Regions from separate parts of the Pseudarthrobacter sp. NPDC092424 genome, predicted to be linked through region 1. Evidence: predicted binding sites of a transcription regulator. Region 1 holds the regulator's gene; each other region holds the start of a gene.
What was found. Region 1 encodes LexA, which represses DNA repair genes until DNA is damaged. Its sites were predicted from a motif close to TCGAACANNTGTTCGA; they were not measured.
Positions count from the first base shown of each region.

Region 1 (4,206 bases):
CGACGTCCGCCATCAGCGCTGCGCGGTGTTCCAGTGCAGCCAGTGCCGTCGCCTGCGTCACGGCGGAGAGGTGGTAGGGAAGGCGGACCAGGCGCAGGGCATCCGTGACTTCCGGAGCTGCAGCCATGTAGCCGAGGCGCGCCCCTGCCAGGGCAAACGCCTTGCTCATGGTGCGGGATACGATCAACCGCTCACGGCCGGGCAGCAGCGTCAGAGCACTCGGCGTCCCGTCGTGGGCAAACTCGTGGTACGCCTCGTCCACGATCACGATGGTTTGGCTGTCCTCGCCGGCACGGTACACCTCCTCCACGACGTCGAGTCCAAGGCCGGTACCGGTGGGGTTGTTCGGCGAGCAGAGGAAGACGATGTTGGGCTGCAGTTCCTTCACCTGCCGGGCAGCGGACTCGGCAGTGAGGCCGTAGTCGTCCGCGCGCTGTCCCGCGATGTAGCGGGTGTCCGTACCACTGGCCAGCAGCGGATACATCGAGTAGGTGGGGGGAAAGCCCAGCGCGGTGCGGCCGGGGCCGCCGAAGGCCTGCAGGATCTGCTGGAGAACTTCGTTGGAGCCGTTGGCGGCCCAGATGTTTGAGGCGTCCAGCCCGTGGCCGAGGTAGTCGGCCAGTGCCGTGCGGAGTCCGTTGAATTCCCGGTCCGGGTACCGGTTCAGCCCTGTGGCGGCCCGGGCAACGGCCGCGGTGATGGCCGCCTGCACATCCGCAGGAACGCCATGGGTGTTCTCGTTGACATTCAGGAGAATGGGAACATCCAGCTGCGGGGCCCCGTACGGAGTGAGGCCGCGGAGGTTCTCGCGGAGCGGAAGCCGGTTCAGTCGTTCTAGCTGGTCATTCACCTGAACAGTTTAGTGCCCGTGCCGGGGACCGGAAAATGTGACAATAAGCCGGCCCTGCTGCCCTGCACCGGGGATCCCGTCATCCTGCCGGAACGAACAGCTGCTGGCCCGGGATGACAGGCCCGCCGGAAAGGTTGTTCAGCTGGACGATGTCCGCCACCACGTCCCTGGCGTCGCGGTCCGGGGCCAGGCTGCCGGCGATGCTCCACAGGGACTGGCCCGGCTGGACCGTCACGGTGACCGTCGGCGTGGCCACGAGGTCCGCTGCCGAGTCTGAGGCCTTGGCGGGCGAATTGAAGAATCCGGCCATGGACAGCAACAGCGCAGCAAGCAGGATCAGCGGGATGCCGATCAGCACTACCCGGCCCCGGCGCGTAAGCCTCAGCGGCGGCAGGGGCGCCTGCGCCCGGCCTGCTGAAGCAGAGGCGTGCCGCGCGGAAACTGACAAGTGATGAGCGGAAATAGCTGACATGGACTGAGCCCTCCTGGACCGTACTGTGCTGCCCGGAATGTTCCCGGCCGCCGCATCCTTCCCAACTTCGAAGATGATCTTCGAACGACGATTGCAGTGACTAGAACACATATTCGAACTTTACTGATTCAGTTTTAGCACTTATCAACGAACAATGTCGAGACTCGCTAGAACAAATGTTTGAAAAAGCCCTGTGGCTGGCCTAGCTTTGAAGACAAGAACAACCACGCGGAAAGTTGATCAGCCGGGTCTGACAATTTGGGCGGGACCATCACGGCCGGAGCCAGAGCAAGCGGACCGGTGGCAACCGAAGGGCATTGGCAAACATGGCAGCAGCAGCGGCCGGAGGCAGGGCACTCCCGCAGGCAAAGAAGGCCGCCAAGGGCCTGACCGCCCGGCAGAAGAAGATCCTCGAAACCATCCAGCGCTCCGTCAACGACAACGGTTATCCGCCCTCAATGCGCGAGATCGGGGACACGGTAGGGCTGGCCAGCCTCTCCAGCGTGACGCACCAGCTCTCACAGCTCGAAAAGCTGGGCTACCTCCGCCGGGATCCCAAACGGCCCCGCGCCATGGAAGTGCTGATGCCGCTGACGCTGGGCGGCGCGCCCGGCAGCGGAGCCCCGTCCGCTGAAAGCCCGGCGCCGGGCTCCATTTCCGCTTCTGTCACCGAACTGCCTACCGCGCTGGACACGGCCATGGTCCCTTTGGTGGGCCGGATCGCCGCCGGCGGGCCCATCCTTGCGGAGCAGGTGGTGGAGGACGTCATGCCCCTCCCCCGCCAACTGGTGGGCCAGGGCGAGCTGTTCATGCTGAAGGTCGCCGGCGACTCCATGGTGGATGCGGCCATATGCGATGGCGACTGGGTAGTGGTTCGACGCCAGGCAGACGCGGCCAACGGGGATATCGTGGCGGCCCTCCTGGACGATGAAGCCACCGTCAAGACCTTCCGGCAGCGCGACGGCCACACCTGGCTGCTGCCACAGAACACCCAGTACGAGCCAATCCTTGGCGACCACGCCACCATCATGGGCAAAGTGGTGTCCGTCCTGCGTTCCCTCTAGGATGCGTGCCCTCTAAAGGGGCGCTCCGCGGCCAGCCTTACCGGGCCAGCCGTTCGAGCGCTGCCACCGCCGTCTTGCGGTCGGTAGTGGGCCAGAACGGCGGCAGGGCTGCGCGCAGGAAACCGGCATAGCGTTCAGTGGCCAGCCGGGAGTCCAGGACTGCCACCACGCCCTTGTCGTTCGTAGACCGGATCAGTCGCCCGGCCCCCTGTGCCAGGCGGATGGCCGCGTGCGTGGCCGAGACCGCCATGAACCCGTTCCCGCCTGCCTGCGCCACAGCCCGGGACCGTGCCGTCATGAGCGGATCGTCCGGCCGTGGAAAAGGAATCCTGTCGATGACAACCAGGCGGCAGGAACCGCCTGGCACGTCTACGCCCTGCCACAGCGACATGGTGCCGAACAGGCAGGTATCGGGTTCGTCCGCGAACTGCTTCACCAGGGCCGTCATCGTGGATTCGCCCTGGCAGAGGACGGTCATTCCCAGCTTGGGCCTCAAGGCATCGGCTGCTTCCTCGGCCGCACGCCGGGAGGAGAAAAGGCACAGGGCGCCGCCGCCGGAGGCGCGGATCAGGGCCTCGAGTTCGTCCAGCGCCTCCGGGGACACACCGCGCCCGGGCTTTGGCAGGTGGCCCGCCACGTAAAGGATCCCTTGCCTGGGGTAGTCAAAGGGTGAGCCCACGTCCACGCCGGTCCAGCTTGGTGCTCCCTGGCCCACCAGCCCCAGGCCTCCGGCGGCAGGCTCAAACGCTGAACCGATGGCAAGTGTGGCTGAGGTGAGAACCACCGTATGGTCCGCAAACAGGCCCTCGCGTAGCTTGCCGGCCACCGAAAGCGGCGCCACGTTGATCAGTACCGGCGCCGAATCGTCCGGCTGGGAGTAGCCCTGTCCCGGGTCAAAGGTGCTTGCCCGGGAAAACCAGACCACCTCCCGGTTTTCGCGTGCAGCCAGGAGCCGCTCGCACAGTTCCAGGATGAGCATCAGGCGGGACCTCGCAAGCTGGCGCCCGCCGTCGGCCGACTGGCTGCCGTCGCCCTTGGAGTCGGACAGCGCGGCGCGGCAGGCCTCACGGAGCTGGTCCACGCAGTCCAGCTGCTCGTCATTGAGGCCGTTGGGAAGCAGCCCTCCGGGCGCGCCGGCCAGGGCAGCCTCAAGGTTGGCCGCAGCGGCGTTCAGCGCGTCCACCGTGATGGCGGTGTGCTTGCGCGCCCCGGAGGCAGCGGCATGGACCATGGCCACGGACAGCTGTCCGGACACGGCGCCGGTCACCCTGTCCTGCAGTTCGTGGGCCTCGTCCACCACCACCACGTCGTACTCGGGAAGGACTGCCAGGCCCTCGAAGGCGCTCACGGCCAGCATGGCGTGATTGGTCACCACGATGTCCGCGGAGGCCGCATCGTGCCGTGCAAGCTCGCTGAAGCACTCCTCGGCCAGCGGACACTTCTGCGCGCCGAGGCATTCCATGGACGTGACGGACACCTGGCGCCAGGCGCGGTCCGTGACCCCGGGCAGCAGTTCATCACGGTCCCCCGTGGCGGTTTTGGCCGCCCATTCGCGCAGCCGGACCACTTCCTTGCCCAACTGCGAGGACGGTCCGCCCACGGCCGCGGCGAAGTGCGGCACACTGGTGTCCTCGCCCAGCGAGAACAGCTGGCCTTCCGTGGGCTCCTCGGACGGGAACCCGCCCTCAAGCTTATGCCGGCAGACGTAGTTGGACCGTCCCTTGACGAGCGACACCTTGACGGGCCGCTCCAGCGCCGGTGTGATCGCCTTCAGCAGCCGCGGCAGGTCCCTTCCCACGATCTGTGTCTGCAGCGCCAGG
Region 1 is NZ_JBIVQC010000004.1:39,383-43,588, forward strand. It holds gene ACIQCN_RS08035 (histidinol-phosphate transaminase) at 1-850, opposite strand, end outside; gene ACIQCN_RS08040 (LysM peptidoglycan-binding domain-containing protein) at 930-1,298, opposite strand; gene lexA (transcriptional repressor LexA) at 1,649-2,386, shown strand; gene ACIQCN_RS08050 (ATP-dependent DNA helicase) at 2,424-4,206, opposite strand, start outside.

Region 2 (4,206 bases), on a different contig from region 1:
ACCGAGAGATCACCGCGCGGCGAGGTACTCCCGCAGGCTGTCTTCTCCGATCGAGGGCGGCAGGCGGAAGTAGTCCACGGTTCCCCGGCGTGCGGCGGCCGTAAAGGGGATCAGGAACCAATTGCTGATGTTCCCCCGTTCCGGGCTCAGCGAAACTTCGGGACGCACCGAAGGAGGCCAGTGGGGTGGCTCCCAGTCCTGGTGCTCGCTCTTGTATCTGCGCCCTGACGGCGCGACCCAGCCGGGCGGTTCGTTCTTCGTTGCCGGAGTTGGTTTCCAGCCGCTGGTGTGCCTCAGCCGGTGGTGCTTGGGGCAGGGCTGTCCCAGGTTGCTGATTCCGGTGGTTCCGCCGTGGTGCCAGGCCAGCAGGTGGTCGGCCTCGTTGTCGAGGGAGTGGTTGCTGCATCCGGGGAATGGGCACTTTCCGTCCCTGAGACGAAGCCAGTTCCGCATGGCTTTAGTGAGCCGGTAGCTGGTACGGCCGATTTCCAGCGGTGCACCGTCGCGGGGGTCCACGAGCACCCGGTGGAAGGAGTCCGCTCCGCTGGCCACCAGCTGCCGCGCCATCGAGGCCGGGATCGGTCCGTAGCCATCCAGCATTGCAGGCTCGTCGGTCGTACCAAGGAGGGCGAAGACGGGGACGGTGACCAAGACTTCAGCGCGGGGAGCGGGAGCGTCGGCCGGTCCCCTTGTCCCGCCGTCGTCCGCGCTGCTGCTCGCGTTGTCACCGGCGCCGGTGCAGCGGATGCAGCCGCTGTCACCCCGAAGTGCTGCCGCAGCGAACAGGTCGGCGCGTAGCTGGGTGAGCGTTCGCTCCTCGTCCCGGCCCTGAAGGCCGCGGGCGACGGCGGTGATGCGGTTCCAGATCGCGTTCGCCTGGTGGGCCGGAAGGTAGGCGGACACCCTGGCCATGCCGTCCTGCTCGGGAGCGTATTCGAGGCACCGGTCCGCCACGCCTTTTGCATGGCGCGTTTCGATGCTGTGCGGATGGTTGCGTTCCCGCCAGATTCGGGCTTTCCGGCGGAAGCGGTAGGCGGGCATCTCCCCGGGCGGGCAGCCGCGCGCAGCGTCCGGTGCGTCGGGGTCGAGGAAGTGGGTCTCCAGCGCGGCTGCGGCGTCCCGGTCGAGGGTCGCGGTCTCTTCCACCATCACCCGGGCGTGCTGCCACGACACCGTCCCGGCACGAAGGGCTGCCAGCGTCCGGGGCAGTGTGGTCGACAGGGCGTAGGACTGTAATAGGAGGGCGCCGGCCGCCCGGTCGCCGATGGCGAGGACGCAGCCGACCTCCGCGGCGATGGCCATTTCCTGGGCCTGCACGGGCATGCCCGGGGCAGCGATAGACCGGGCGGAGTCCGCGTACCGGGCTGCGGCATCGGCTTTCAGGGCGGAAACCCGGGCCTCGGTCTGTGCCACACCCGCCAGGATGTCCAGGCATTCGTCAGCGACAGCCGCCAGGGGATCGTTAGCCTCAGGGACCCGGGCAGCCGATGCGGCTACCTCGGCGTGCAGCACGGCAAGGGCGGCATCGATCGCCTCGAATGCCCCCATCGCCGCTTCGCTTGCCATGTACTAACTATGAAAAGGGGGTCTGACATTTTGAGGGGGTTTGGGGGCCCGCGCAAAAAAACTTTCAAAAACTTTTTTGCGTGGGCCTACATCCGGGCGGCCAAAGCGGTGCCAAGTATTTGCTACCCGTTCGCTGAGGCCTGGTTGAGCGCTGGAGGGCGGAGAGCACCCATCTCCAGAGCCGCCGGCTCAACGCTTCAGCGTCGAGTCAAACAGTTCCCGCAACTCGCTGAAGTGGCGTTCTGTTGCAGCGTCGTTGTAGGCCGCGGAATCAGCCATGGTGTAGCCGTGGGCGGCGCCGAGGTAAATTTCGTTCGACGCCGGAAGGCCGGCCGCCGCCAGCGCCTTGCCCAGGCGGGCGACAGCATCCCGGTCCATGCTCCTGTCATGGTCGGCATGGCCGAAGACAAAACGTGCCTTCGCGTGGGCTAGCCCAAGGTGCGGACTGTCCGGGTCGTCCGTGGCCAGTCCGCCCCCATGGAAGCCCCCGCATGCGGCGATCCTTTCCGGGTGGGCCGTAGCTGTTCGGACTGCAAGGCGGGCACCCATGCAGTAGCCCGTGGTGCCCATGGGACCGGGGGAGACGCCGTCGACTGCGTTGAGGGCGCTGAGCCAGGCGTCGATGTCCCGAAGGGCTAGCCCGGCGGTTAGCCGGCCGATGCGGGGGAAAGCGAGCTGCCCTGCGGTTTTGCGTCCGGCCTCACTGGTCAGATCGATACCGGGGTCCAGTTGGGCAACCGTTCCCTCGCGGTAGAACACGTTGGGAGCCATGACGATGTAGCCCCAGTCTGCGATGCGCTGTGCCATTTCCTCGATCCGGGGGCGGAGCCCGAAGGCGTCCATGTAAAAGAGGATGCCCGGAAAAGGGCCTTCGCCGGTTGAGGGCCGGGCGAGGACGGCTTCGGCCAGGCCGTCCGGGGCGGTGATCTCGATCATTCGGTCAGGATACCGTCCGGCGCACTCACGCGGGCGGCAGCCGCTTTCGGACGGAAGTCGGGAAGATGGGGTATGCGTCAACGGAATGCCCCTCCTCGACCATCCGCACCGCCTCGAATCCGACAACCAGGCGCGCGGAAGGGCCCTCACCGGCGTGGTGGGTTCTTGGGCGACGTGGCACTTAGGCCGGAGCGCAGGGCAGGAGGTCTGCATCGCCGCGCTGCTGACGCCGCTTCCGTATCGCGATCTACAGGCTCCTTGAGCGCAAGGTGCCGGTAGGCTCTCGCTATGGAGGTTCCCACAGTTTCGGTAGTCATCCCTACCCGCAATGACGGTCCCGAGCTGAAGGTCTGCCTTGCCATGCTGGCCGGGCAGACCAGGCCCGCCGACGAGATCATCGTGGTGGACAATTCGAGCAGTGACGACACTGCTGCCATCTGCGCAGCAGCGGGCGTGAATCGGATATCCGTGGACCTGCCGGGCATCCCTGCGACTGCTGCCGCCGGGTTTGACGCGGCAGCGGGGACGATCATCGCCCGGCTTGACACGGATTCGCGGCCGCCGCGTGACTGGCTGGAACACGTGGAGCGGATCCTCCGTACCGCCGGAGCCCGCACGGCAGTGACGGGCCCTGGTGATTTCTATGGCGGAAACGCCCTGGTCCGCTGGGCGGGGCGGCACGTATTCCTCGGCGCCTACTTCAGCGTGATCGGCTTCCTGCTGGGCCATCCGCCAGTGTATGGCTCCAACTTCGCCCTGCGCCGCGAGCTCTGGGCGGCAATCCGCGCCTCCGTCGTCCGGGACAACGACCTGGTCCATGACGACCTGGACATCTCCTACCGGCTGCGGTCGGACATGGGCGTTGTGTACGATCCGACGCTGAAAGTCGGGGTTTCGGCTCGGCCCTTCGCCAGTTGGTCATCCTTCCGGCGCCGCATCGTGATGTCGCTGGTGACCTTCCGCGTCGAATTCCGGGACGAACCGCCCCTGCGCCGGCGGCGGGACCGTGTTCGGTGGCGCCGGGAACAGCTCTAGTCCTGTGGCGCCGGCCGGTCCGCCTTGGCGTAGAGGGTGATGAGGTCCCGGCTGAACTGGTGCGGTGTCGTTTCGCAGGGGCTGTGGCCTCCACGGTAGATGCCGATCCGTGCCTTGATGTCCTGGGCAAAGAGCCGGTGCAGCCGGAGCGGCCACAGGTCGTGTTCGCCCACGGCAACAAACTTGGGAAGGGATGCCTCCGCCAGTGTTCCACGGAGGTCCGGCGCTTTTTGCATCAGGGTGTAGATGTCGCGGACGGCTTGCCTGCGGGTGAACCGGAAGCGGTGGTTGACGAACCTGCGCCGCCCCGGCGGGACATGGACGAACCTGCCACTGCGGATGCCCCAGATCAGCAGGGCAGCACCGATCCTGCCATTCACCCAGCTGCTGAAGCGGCCCACGCGGCTTACGCCTCTGAAGCTCTGGCCGGCCTCGGGCGGACAGCTCTGGAGGGTCAGGGACCTGAACAGTTGCGGGCGCTGCGCGTAGGCAAGCTGGGCAACGATGGCGGCGAAGGAATAGGCCACCACATGGACCGGGGTGGCCGTGGTTTCCAGGACGGCCACGAAGTCATCGACGAACAGCTGGTAGTCGTAGTGCCGCCGGGGCGGAACCAGGTTTTCCGGGCCAGCGGCCGCGGAGCCGTACTGCCCGGCGAGGTCGTAGCTC
Region 2 is NZ_JBIVQC010000002.1:565,980-570,185, reverse strand. It holds gene ACIQCN_RS05640 (DUF222 domain-containing protein) at 10-1,566, opposite strand; gene ACIQCN_RS05635 (dienelactone hydrolase family protein) at 1,756-2,502, opposite strand; gene ACIQCN_RS05630 (glycosyltransferase) at 2,791-3,537, shown strand; gene ACIQCN_RS05625 (alpha/beta fold hydrolase) at 3,534-4,206, opposite strand, start outside.
Region 2: ACIQCN_RS05640 (DUF222 domain-containing protein) is a predicted target of LexA. The motif match lies at 1,631-1,646, and genes of this name have one in related genera.

Region 3 (4,206 bases), on a different contig from region 1:
TGTGATGGGGTCGCGGCCAACCGTGGCCAGCAGCAGTCCGAAGGCTCCTGCGGCCAGTCCCTTGAGGATACGTCCGGAGGACACGCCCACCATCATGGTCAGGCCGAACACCACCAGGGCAAACATCTCCGGCGGGCCGAACTGGCGGGCGAACTCGGAGAGCGGGACGGCGGCGACGGCGAGGATCAGGATGCCAAAAAGCATGCCGAATGCGGAGCCGAATGCCGATGTTGTCAGCGCGAGGCCGGCCTTGCCCTTGAGCGCCAACGGATAGCCGTCGAACGTGGTGGAGATGGACGCCGGTGTGCCTGGGGTATTGATCAGGATGGCCGGAACCCGGTCCCCGAACTGCGCGGCCACATAGATGGTCAGGAGGACGGCCAGGCCCTGGATGGGTTCAAGCGTCAGCGTGAATCCGCTGGCGAGGGCCACGGCCATCGTGGCGGTGACGCCGGGGAAGGCACCCACAAGCATGCCCACGAGGATGCCCAGGCCGATGTACAGGAGGGTGTCCACTTGGAGGACGGCAAGAATGCCGTCTGTGACTGGAGAAGCGGCAATCTGGATCATAGGTTCACCCGCAATGCGACAACGAAGAGGAAATGGAGAAGCGCGGCCACGATGGCGGGAAACACGATCAGCGGTTTCCAGCCGCGTCCGCCGTACAGGAACGTGAGTCCGGCTGTGGCTGCCAGGGTGATGAGCCAAAACTGGAGGACATTCCAGAGCAGCAGGTAGCCCACCAGGATGGCGGCCGTGGCCAGCATGCGCCCTACGCCCCAGCCAGTAAGAGGCTCGGGAAGGTTGGCCCGGCTTACGCCGCGCAATACGTTGACAACCACCTGCAGGAGCCCGACGGCGACCAGCGCCCAGGCGAGCATGGTGGGCCAAAACGGGGGGCCCAGTTCCACGCGGACACCTGAGCGGATGGCCTGCGCAAGGACCAGGATGAGCACGCCGAAACCAATGGTGACGGCGGCCGGAACCAGTTCGCGGATGCGGTGCGCCCGGTCCGTGACCAGCGACTCGGGGGCTGGATGGATGTACGCTTCGGCGTGGTCCTGCTCAGGATTTGACGGATCCATCGCCGCCGGGGGGAGCGCTGCGGAATCGTTCATGGGAGTTTCCTAACTGGTACCGGGGCCGGCCGCCGGATGGCGGCCGGCCCCGATTCAGGAGCTATTTTCCTTGCGCCAACTTGATCCACGGGCCGTAGCGGTCGGCCTCTTCGTCAAGGAATGCCTTCATTTCTTCGGAGTCCTTGAAGGTGGGGACCAGGTTGGAGCTTTCGATGACCTTCCGGTACTCCGGGTCCTCGACGGCCTTGCCCATGGCCTCGGACAGCTTCTTCACCACGTCCTCCGGCGTTCCGGCCGGGGCCATGATGCCTACCCAGGAGGCGTTCTGGAGGTCGATGCCCTCCTCCTTGGCGGTGGGGACATCCGGGTTCTTGGGATCCCGTTCATCCGTGAGCATGGCCAGGTAGCGCAGCTTGCCGGCGTCCACCTGGTTCTTCTGGGTGCCGATGGCGTCGATGGAGAAGTCGACGTCACCTGCGGCCGCGGCCGCGACTGCCGGTGCGGAGCCGTCGAACGGGACGGATGTCAGTTCGATGCCGGCCAGTTCCTGGAGGCCCTGCGCCGGCGAGTCCCAGACCGAGCCGACGCCGGGGCTGGAGTAGGTCACCTTTCCGGGGTTGGCCTTGGCGTCCGCCACCAGGTCCTTGAGCGACTTGTAGGGGCTGTCCACCGGAACCGCGATGGCGCCGGGGCCGGCCAGGCCCTGCCCGATGGGCTCGTAGTTGGACGGGTCGATGTCGTAGTCCTGGAACTGGAGCGTGGCCACTTCCACACCCATCATCGACAGGTTGTAGCCGTCCGGCTTCTGGTCCTTGAGCCAGTTGTAGGCCACGGAGCCGTTGGCGCCGGGCTTGTTCTCGACGATGACCTCAACGCCAAGCTCCTTTTCCAGGATCGGCGCGATGGTGCGGGCGGTGAGGTCGCCCGAACCGCCCGCGGCCCAGGGAACGGTCAGCCTGATGTCCTGGCTCGGAAATTCAGCGTCAGCATTGCTGTTGTTGCCGGATGCACAGCCGCTGAGGACCATGAGGCCCATGGTCCCCACGGCCAGTGATTTGATGAAGGCTTTCATTTACGGTGGCTCCTTTGATTTCCGTAACGGGGTGCAACGCGGCCCTTCTTTGGGCGGCGTACTGGCTTTAGTTGTCGATCTTGTGCGCTAGGCGAACATATGTGCATAAATCGAACACTACCTGTAATGTAGTTCACACCGGGGGCCCCGGGCAATGCCTGCGCCCCAATCGTGACCAACGGGCCGTTTATTGCGGTGGTTTACAGGAGGGCGTGCGCATGAGTGCAGTCTCGGAATCGTATTTGGTTGGGCTGATCGGGGAGGGGACATCCCACTCCCTGACCCCCGCCCTGCACGAGCGGGAAGCCGATTGCTTTGGCCTCAGGTACCTATATCGCCCCGTAGACCTGACGGTCCTGAACCGCCCGGCCGCCGATGTGGGGAAGCTGCTGCAGGCTGGCCAGGACCTTGGATTCAACGCGTTCAACATCACGGTGCCGGCCAAGCAGGTGGTGCTTCAGTACCTGGATGAATTATCGGACGACGCCGCGCGGCTGGGTGCCGTCAACACCGTCCTGATCAGGGGCGGCCGGTTTATCGGCCACAACACCGACTATTCAGGCTTCGGCACGGCCCTTCAGGAAGGTCTTCCAGACGCGGAATTGGACCAAGTGGTGCAGTTGGGTGCCGGGGGCGCCGGTGCTGCCGTCGCCTACGCGCTGCTTGCGGCAGGCGCCAAGTCCCTGATCCTGGCGGACGTTGACCCGGTGCGGGCCGCGGAGCGGGCCGCCGCGATGTCCAGGCTCTTTCCGGGCCGCGACGTCCGCCAGGTACCGCTCGACAACGCCGCGGAGGCGCTGGCGGATGCGGACGGACTGGTCAACGCCAGTCCCGTCGGGATGCAGGGCCACGCCGGCATGCCGCTGGATCCGTCCGTCATCAAGCCGCGCCAATGGGTGGCGGACATCATCTACCGTCCTATCCAGACCGAATTGCTCAAGGCCGCCGCAGACAAAGGCTGCCGGGTGCTGGACGGCGGGCACATGGCGGTAGGCCAGGCCGTTGACGCCTTCCGCCTCATCACAGGCCTTGAACCACAGGCCCCCCGCATGCGGGAGCACTTCCTCAGCCTGCTCCGGCAGGGCAGGTAATGTAGCAGCCGTGAGCGCCGTCGAGGAAGAGCCCGCGCCTCCCCACTTTGTGAAGTCCGTGGAGAAGACGTTCGCGGTGCTGCTCGCCTTCACCTCCAAGGAACCACGGCTGACGGTTACCCAAGTGGCCGGACGGGCAGACCTCAGCCGCGCCGCCGCCCGGCGCTTCCTGCTCACCCTCACCGACCTTGGCTACCTGCGTGCTGAGGGAAATTTCTTTGAACTGACGCCCCGCACCCTCGACATCGGTGCTTCCTTCATGGCCAACCTGACACTGCCGCGGATCGCCGAACCGCATCTGAAGACGCTGGCGGCGGAGCTTGACGAGACCACGTCGCTATGCATCCTGGACCGGGATGACGTCGTCTACGTTGCGCGGGTGGCGGCGCCCCGGCTCCTGAGTGTTTCCATCAATGTCGGAACGCGCTTCCCGGCGTGGGCCACCTCAATGGGCCGGGTCCTGCTGGCGGGGCTCGCCGGCCATGAGCTGGACGCCTATCTGGAGACCGTCCAGCTGCGGCCCTTCACGGACCACACTGTGAGCACTATCGACGAGCTCCGGACGGCGGTGGATGCCGCCCGCCAGGCCGGGTGGGCCATTGTTTCGGGTGAGCTTGAGGAGGGCCTTCGCGGAGTTGCCGTGCCGGTGTGGCGGGGGAGCCAGGTGGTGGCAGCCCTGAATGTGTCGCTGCAACGACACCGGATCGGGCCGGGGGAGATCGAAAAGAGCATCGTGCCGCTGCTGCTGGACGCGGCCCGCCATATTGGCGACGACTATGGCGGACGCAGCCCGCACAGGAGTTAAGGCTGCTTCAGGGCGCGGCCCAGGATGGCCTGGGTCAGCGCATCCACCACCTCCGTGTTGGCCAGCGGGTTGCGGAGCAGGGTGAAATCGACGTCGCCTACCGGGGGCAGGTCAAAGCGTCGGGTGATGATCTTCAGGTCCTCCGGAACCAGCGACGAT
Region 3 is NZ_JBIVQC010000007.1:135,685-139,890, reverse strand. It holds gene ACIQCN_RS11850 (tripartite tricarboxylate transporter permease) at 1-570, opposite strand, end outside; gene ACIQCN_RS11845 (tripartite tricarboxylate transporter TctB family protein) at 567-1,118, opposite strand; gene ACIQCN_RS11840 (Bug family tripartite tricarboxylate transporter substrate binding protein) at 1,180-2,151, opposite strand; gene ACIQCN_RS11835 (shikimate dehydrogenase) at 2,370-3,242, shown strand; gene ACIQCN_RS11830 (IclR family transcriptional regulator C-terminal domain-containing protein) at 3,253-4,047, shown strand; gene ACIQCN_RS11825 (LysR substrate-binding domain-containing protein) at 4,044-4,206, opposite strand, start outside.
Region 3: ACIQCN_RS11835 (shikimate dehydrogenase) is a predicted target of LexA. The motif match lies at 2,243-2,258, and genes of this name have one in related genera.

Region 4 (4,206 bases), on a different contig from region 1:
GCGTCCCGGACAGCACCCCGGGCACGGTAACCGTTCTGCATGCTCATCAGCGTGACCCGCTCCGCGCCGAAGCGTTCGAAGATGCGGTGGTAGACGTTATGGCGTTCGGCGCTTTCGACGTCGATATCAATGTCCGGCAGGGTGGCCCGGTCCCGCGACAGGAACCGCTCGAAAATCAGGTCGTGCTGCAGGGGGTTCACGTGGCTGACCTCGATGAGGTAGTTAACCAGGCTGGACGCCCCCGAGCCGCGCGCAGCGGCGCGGACCCCCATTTCCTGGATCATCCGGGACACTTCTGCCACGGTCAGGAAGTAGGCGGAAAACCCCAGGTTCCGGATGATGCCCAGTTCATGCTCCAGGCGGGCCAGCATGTCCCGTTCAGCTGACCCGGCGATACCGGAGAACCGCCTGCCGATCCCGGCGTGGCAGCGCTGGGTCAGTTCCGCATGCGGGTCCTGGCTGATGCCAAGGACGGAGGCTTCGGGAACCACCGGCCGCTTCCAGCCCATATCCGATGCGGGATCGATCCGGCAGAGGTCCGCGAGCGCCTCGGTCTGCGCCATGAGCTGTTTGAGGTCCGCGGCGCCATAGCCGGCCGCGGAGATGATTTCCTTGCCCAGCTGGAGCATCTGCGCGGATGTTTTCAGCCAGCCCCGGCCGGTGGGCTGCAGCAGCGGTTCGCCGGCGAGCTCCGGGAGGGATTTCAGGGTGCGGGCCGAGTCCAGGACGTCCGCTGTGGGCGCCCCGTCCGCGGCACAGTACCTGACGGCGTTGGTGAGGATGGCGGGGATGCGGTGCTCTTCGGCGAGCTTGAGCATACGGACGGCGTGGGCCGTGCTGAGCGGCGTCCCGGGAGGGCTGAGCTGGGAGACGATTTCGGTCACCACGGTGCCGGCGGGCATGGCGTCCAGCCATGCCTTGAACAGGGTGCGGGGGCGCAGGTAGCGCCGTCCGCCCATGGCACGGCCCACGTCCGAGTCAGGGCCGATCAGCACGGTGAGGACGGGTTTGAGGGTGTTCGGGTCCAAGGTGCGCGATGCCAGTTCCGCGCGGGTGACGGCAGCCGGGACCGCTCCCCCGGATTTGCCCGAGGTGCGGGCGTGGGCATCCGATACCAGCCGGCACAGGGCACGGTAACCTGCCCCGTTGTTGTTTCCGCGCGCCAGTACCACCACCCGGCCGGACACCTGGGTGCGGTGGTCGCCGTCGTCGTCGAAAACTGCGAGGTCCACCCCGACGATGGGATCGATTCCCGCGGCCATGCAGGCTTTGAGGTGCTTGACGGTTCCGTACAGGCCGTCCCGGTCCGTGCAGGCGAGCGCTGTTGCCCCGTCCGCCGCGGCGGCCTGGGCGAGTTCCTCGGGCCAGGAGACCCCGTAGTGCGCACTGAAGGCGGTGGAGACGTGGAGGTGGGTGAAGCTCATGCTGTCCGGGGCCGCAGTGCATCGTGGATCCGCAGGAGCCGCCAGCGGCCGCTGCCGGTATGGCGGGAAAGGTCCAGGGTGAGCGGCTCCCCCGCAGCATCCGGACCGTTGGCTTCCGGACCGGCGGCGGGCAGGACCTGGACGCGCCAGATTTCATGGTCCACCAGGCCGGGCCCGCTGCCCAGGGGCGCGCGGCGTTCCTCCGCCCACCATTGGCGGCGCTCATACCAGCGGACCGGTTCGGCGCAGACCGTGTATGACCGCCCGCCCCAGCAGAGTTCCCGGGGCTCGCCGTCCGGAGAGCACGCCACATCCACGGATTCACTGAACAGGCCCATGGCTGCCTCCCCGGATGGAACGAACGAATTATTCGAATATGTGTTCGAATAATTCCAGTCTACGACGGGGCCAGGACAAAACCTAGACGGGGGTGGACTGACGGTGCGGCAGGGAGCAGGATGGAGCCATGAGCACCGATGACGCACTCCTCAAGCAGGCAAGCCTCACAACGCAGGACTCCACTGCCATCGCCACTTTTGACATAGACGGCAGCATTCCCGGTTCCGGCGCCTATGTGGTGGGCCTGATGGGGGCCACGCCGGACTACTCCGCGCAGCGGCGGCTGTGCATCGAATTCATGAACGGGGAGGCCATCGCCTTCTACTCGTTCAACCGGGACCAGGGCATAGAAGAGGACTATGACCTCTCCGGCGTGACCCATTCGGCCACCAGCATTACCGGGCAGTTCCCGCTCGCCGCCATCAACGGGCTGGGCGAGGGCCATGTGATGACCGCCTTCAGCGAGGCGGACGGAAGGGACTTCCAGTCCGGCGTGCCGGTCTCCGAGTCCCTCTAGAGGGTTTTAGCCGTTGCCTTTGTGCACGCGCATTTCGAGTTCGATGAACCCGGAGATCATGGCCCGGTAGGTGGATTCGACGATGTCCGGGTCGATGTCCTTCTTTTCCGCGGCCGAACGGACGTGCTCGATGATCCGTTCCACGCGTCCGGGTGCCCGCACTTCGGCGTCGTCCCCTTTAAGGGTTCCGGCGATGCGGATGAGCCGTTCGCGCCGGGCGATGAGGGTGACGATCTGGTCATCCACCTCGTCAACGGCGACCCGTACGGCAGCAAGCTGCTCTTTGTCCGCCAGGGCGTCCCTATCATTTCCTTGAATTGTCGCCATCGTCTGACAGTATCGAAGCATGCAACCCAGAGTCGACTTCATCTCGCTAGGTGTCCGCAGTGTTGCCGCGTCCCGCGCGTTCTACGTCGACGGGCTCGGATGGCCGGTCCACCGCGAACTGGAGGGCGACGTCGTATTCATACAGGTCAACCACGGCCTGGTCCTCTCCCTCTGGGATGCAGGCCAGATGCGGGCCGAGGCGGGCGTGGACGCCCCTGGCCCGGTTCCCTGCATTACACTGAGCCACAACCTGCCCGGCACCGATGAGGTGGACCGGGTCATGGCGGAGGCGGCCGCTGCCGGCGCAAGCATCATCGCCGAACCGGTCACCCAGCCCTGGGGCGGTTACAGCGGCTACTTTGCGGACCCGGACGGCTTCCGCTGGGAAGTTGCGTACAACCCTTCCTGGACAGTGGACGACGCCGGCACGGTCACCGTCTGAGCGGCGCCGCCGCCAGAGGGGCTGCTTGAGGGGGCTGCTAGAACAGCGCCTCCACCGGCCGGATGAGTTCCGGGCCGTTATTGCGTACGTTGCCCACCTCCCGGCCAACCGTTTCCACTTTCCAGTCCGCCGCCACGTCCCGCACCCGCGCCCGGACCAGATCCACCAGTTCCGCGGCGTCGTCCGCTGCAGGGTCGAGCCAGGCACGCATGGTGTCCTTGTCCATGGGCAGCGGCACCCGGTCATGCAGCTCCGTCAGCTTGCCGAAGACAGTTGATTCCGTCCCGGGCGGCGGGGTGTCTGCCGTCAGGATGGAAGTGGAGAGCAGCCAGCGTGCCGGCTCCCCGTCCGGCACGGAAGGGTCTTTCCACCATTCGTAGAGGCCGGCAAAGGCCAGCCCGTGGTCCGTGCCGGGGTGCACATAATAGGGCTGCTTAGCTTTGCCGGGCCCCTGCTTCCATTCGTAGTAGCCGTCCGCGGGGACGGCGCAGCGCCGGGACCGCACAGCCTTCCGGAAAGCCGGCTTTTCCAGCACGGACTCACTCCGGGCATTGATCATCCGGGAACCGATCGAGGGATCCTTCGCCCAGGAGGGCACCAGGCCCCAGCGCGCCACGTGCAGCTGGCGCACGTGCCGTGGCGCTGGTCCGCCGTCCTCCACCAGGCGCTCCAGGACGATGGGAACCTCATCGGTGGGCGCCACGTTCCACGACGGCGGGACGTGCACCTCGTCCTCCAGGGCGGCGTCGAACCCGGCCAGCAGGTCACCCACGGCACGTGCCATCACATAGCGTCCACACATGGCTCCAGCATGCCATCCTGCGAAGCCGCCCGGGAATAGCGCCGGTCGCGATACCGTTGACCCCGACGGACCCCATTACCAACAGCAAGGAGAGCCCTGTGGACTTCACTCCCGAATCCGGCACCATCACCATGTTTTCCACCACCTGGTGCGGCTACTGCAACCGGCTGAAGAAACAGCTGGACGCGCAGGGCATCGGGTACACCGAGATCAACATCGAGGAAGTGGACGGCACCGCCGAGCTCGTGGAGCAGCTTAACGGGGGCAACCGCACGGTTCCCACGGTCCTCTTCCCGGACGGCACCGCCGCCACCAACCCCTCTGCCGCCGAGGTCAGGACCCGCCTGGCCGCGTA
Region 4 is NZ_JBIVQC010000002.1:521,504-525,709, forward strand. It holds gene ACIQCN_RS05390 (DNA polymerase III subunit alpha) at 1-1,424, opposite strand, end outside; gene ACIQCN_RS05395 (DUF6504 family protein) at 1,421-1,762, opposite strand; gene ACIQCN_RS05400 (hypothetical protein) at 1,891-2,280, shown strand; gene ACIQCN_RS05405 (chorismate mutase) at 2,287-2,607, opposite strand; gene ACIQCN_RS05410 (VOC family protein) at 2,627-3,049, shown strand; gene ACIQCN_RS05415 (SOS response-associated peptidase) at 3,087-3,851, opposite strand; gene ACIQCN_RS05420 (mycoredoxin) at 3,950-4,206, shown strand, end outside.
Region 4: ACIQCN_RS05395 (DUF6504 family protein) is a predicted target of LexA. The motif match lies at 1,795-1,810, and genes of this name have one in related genera.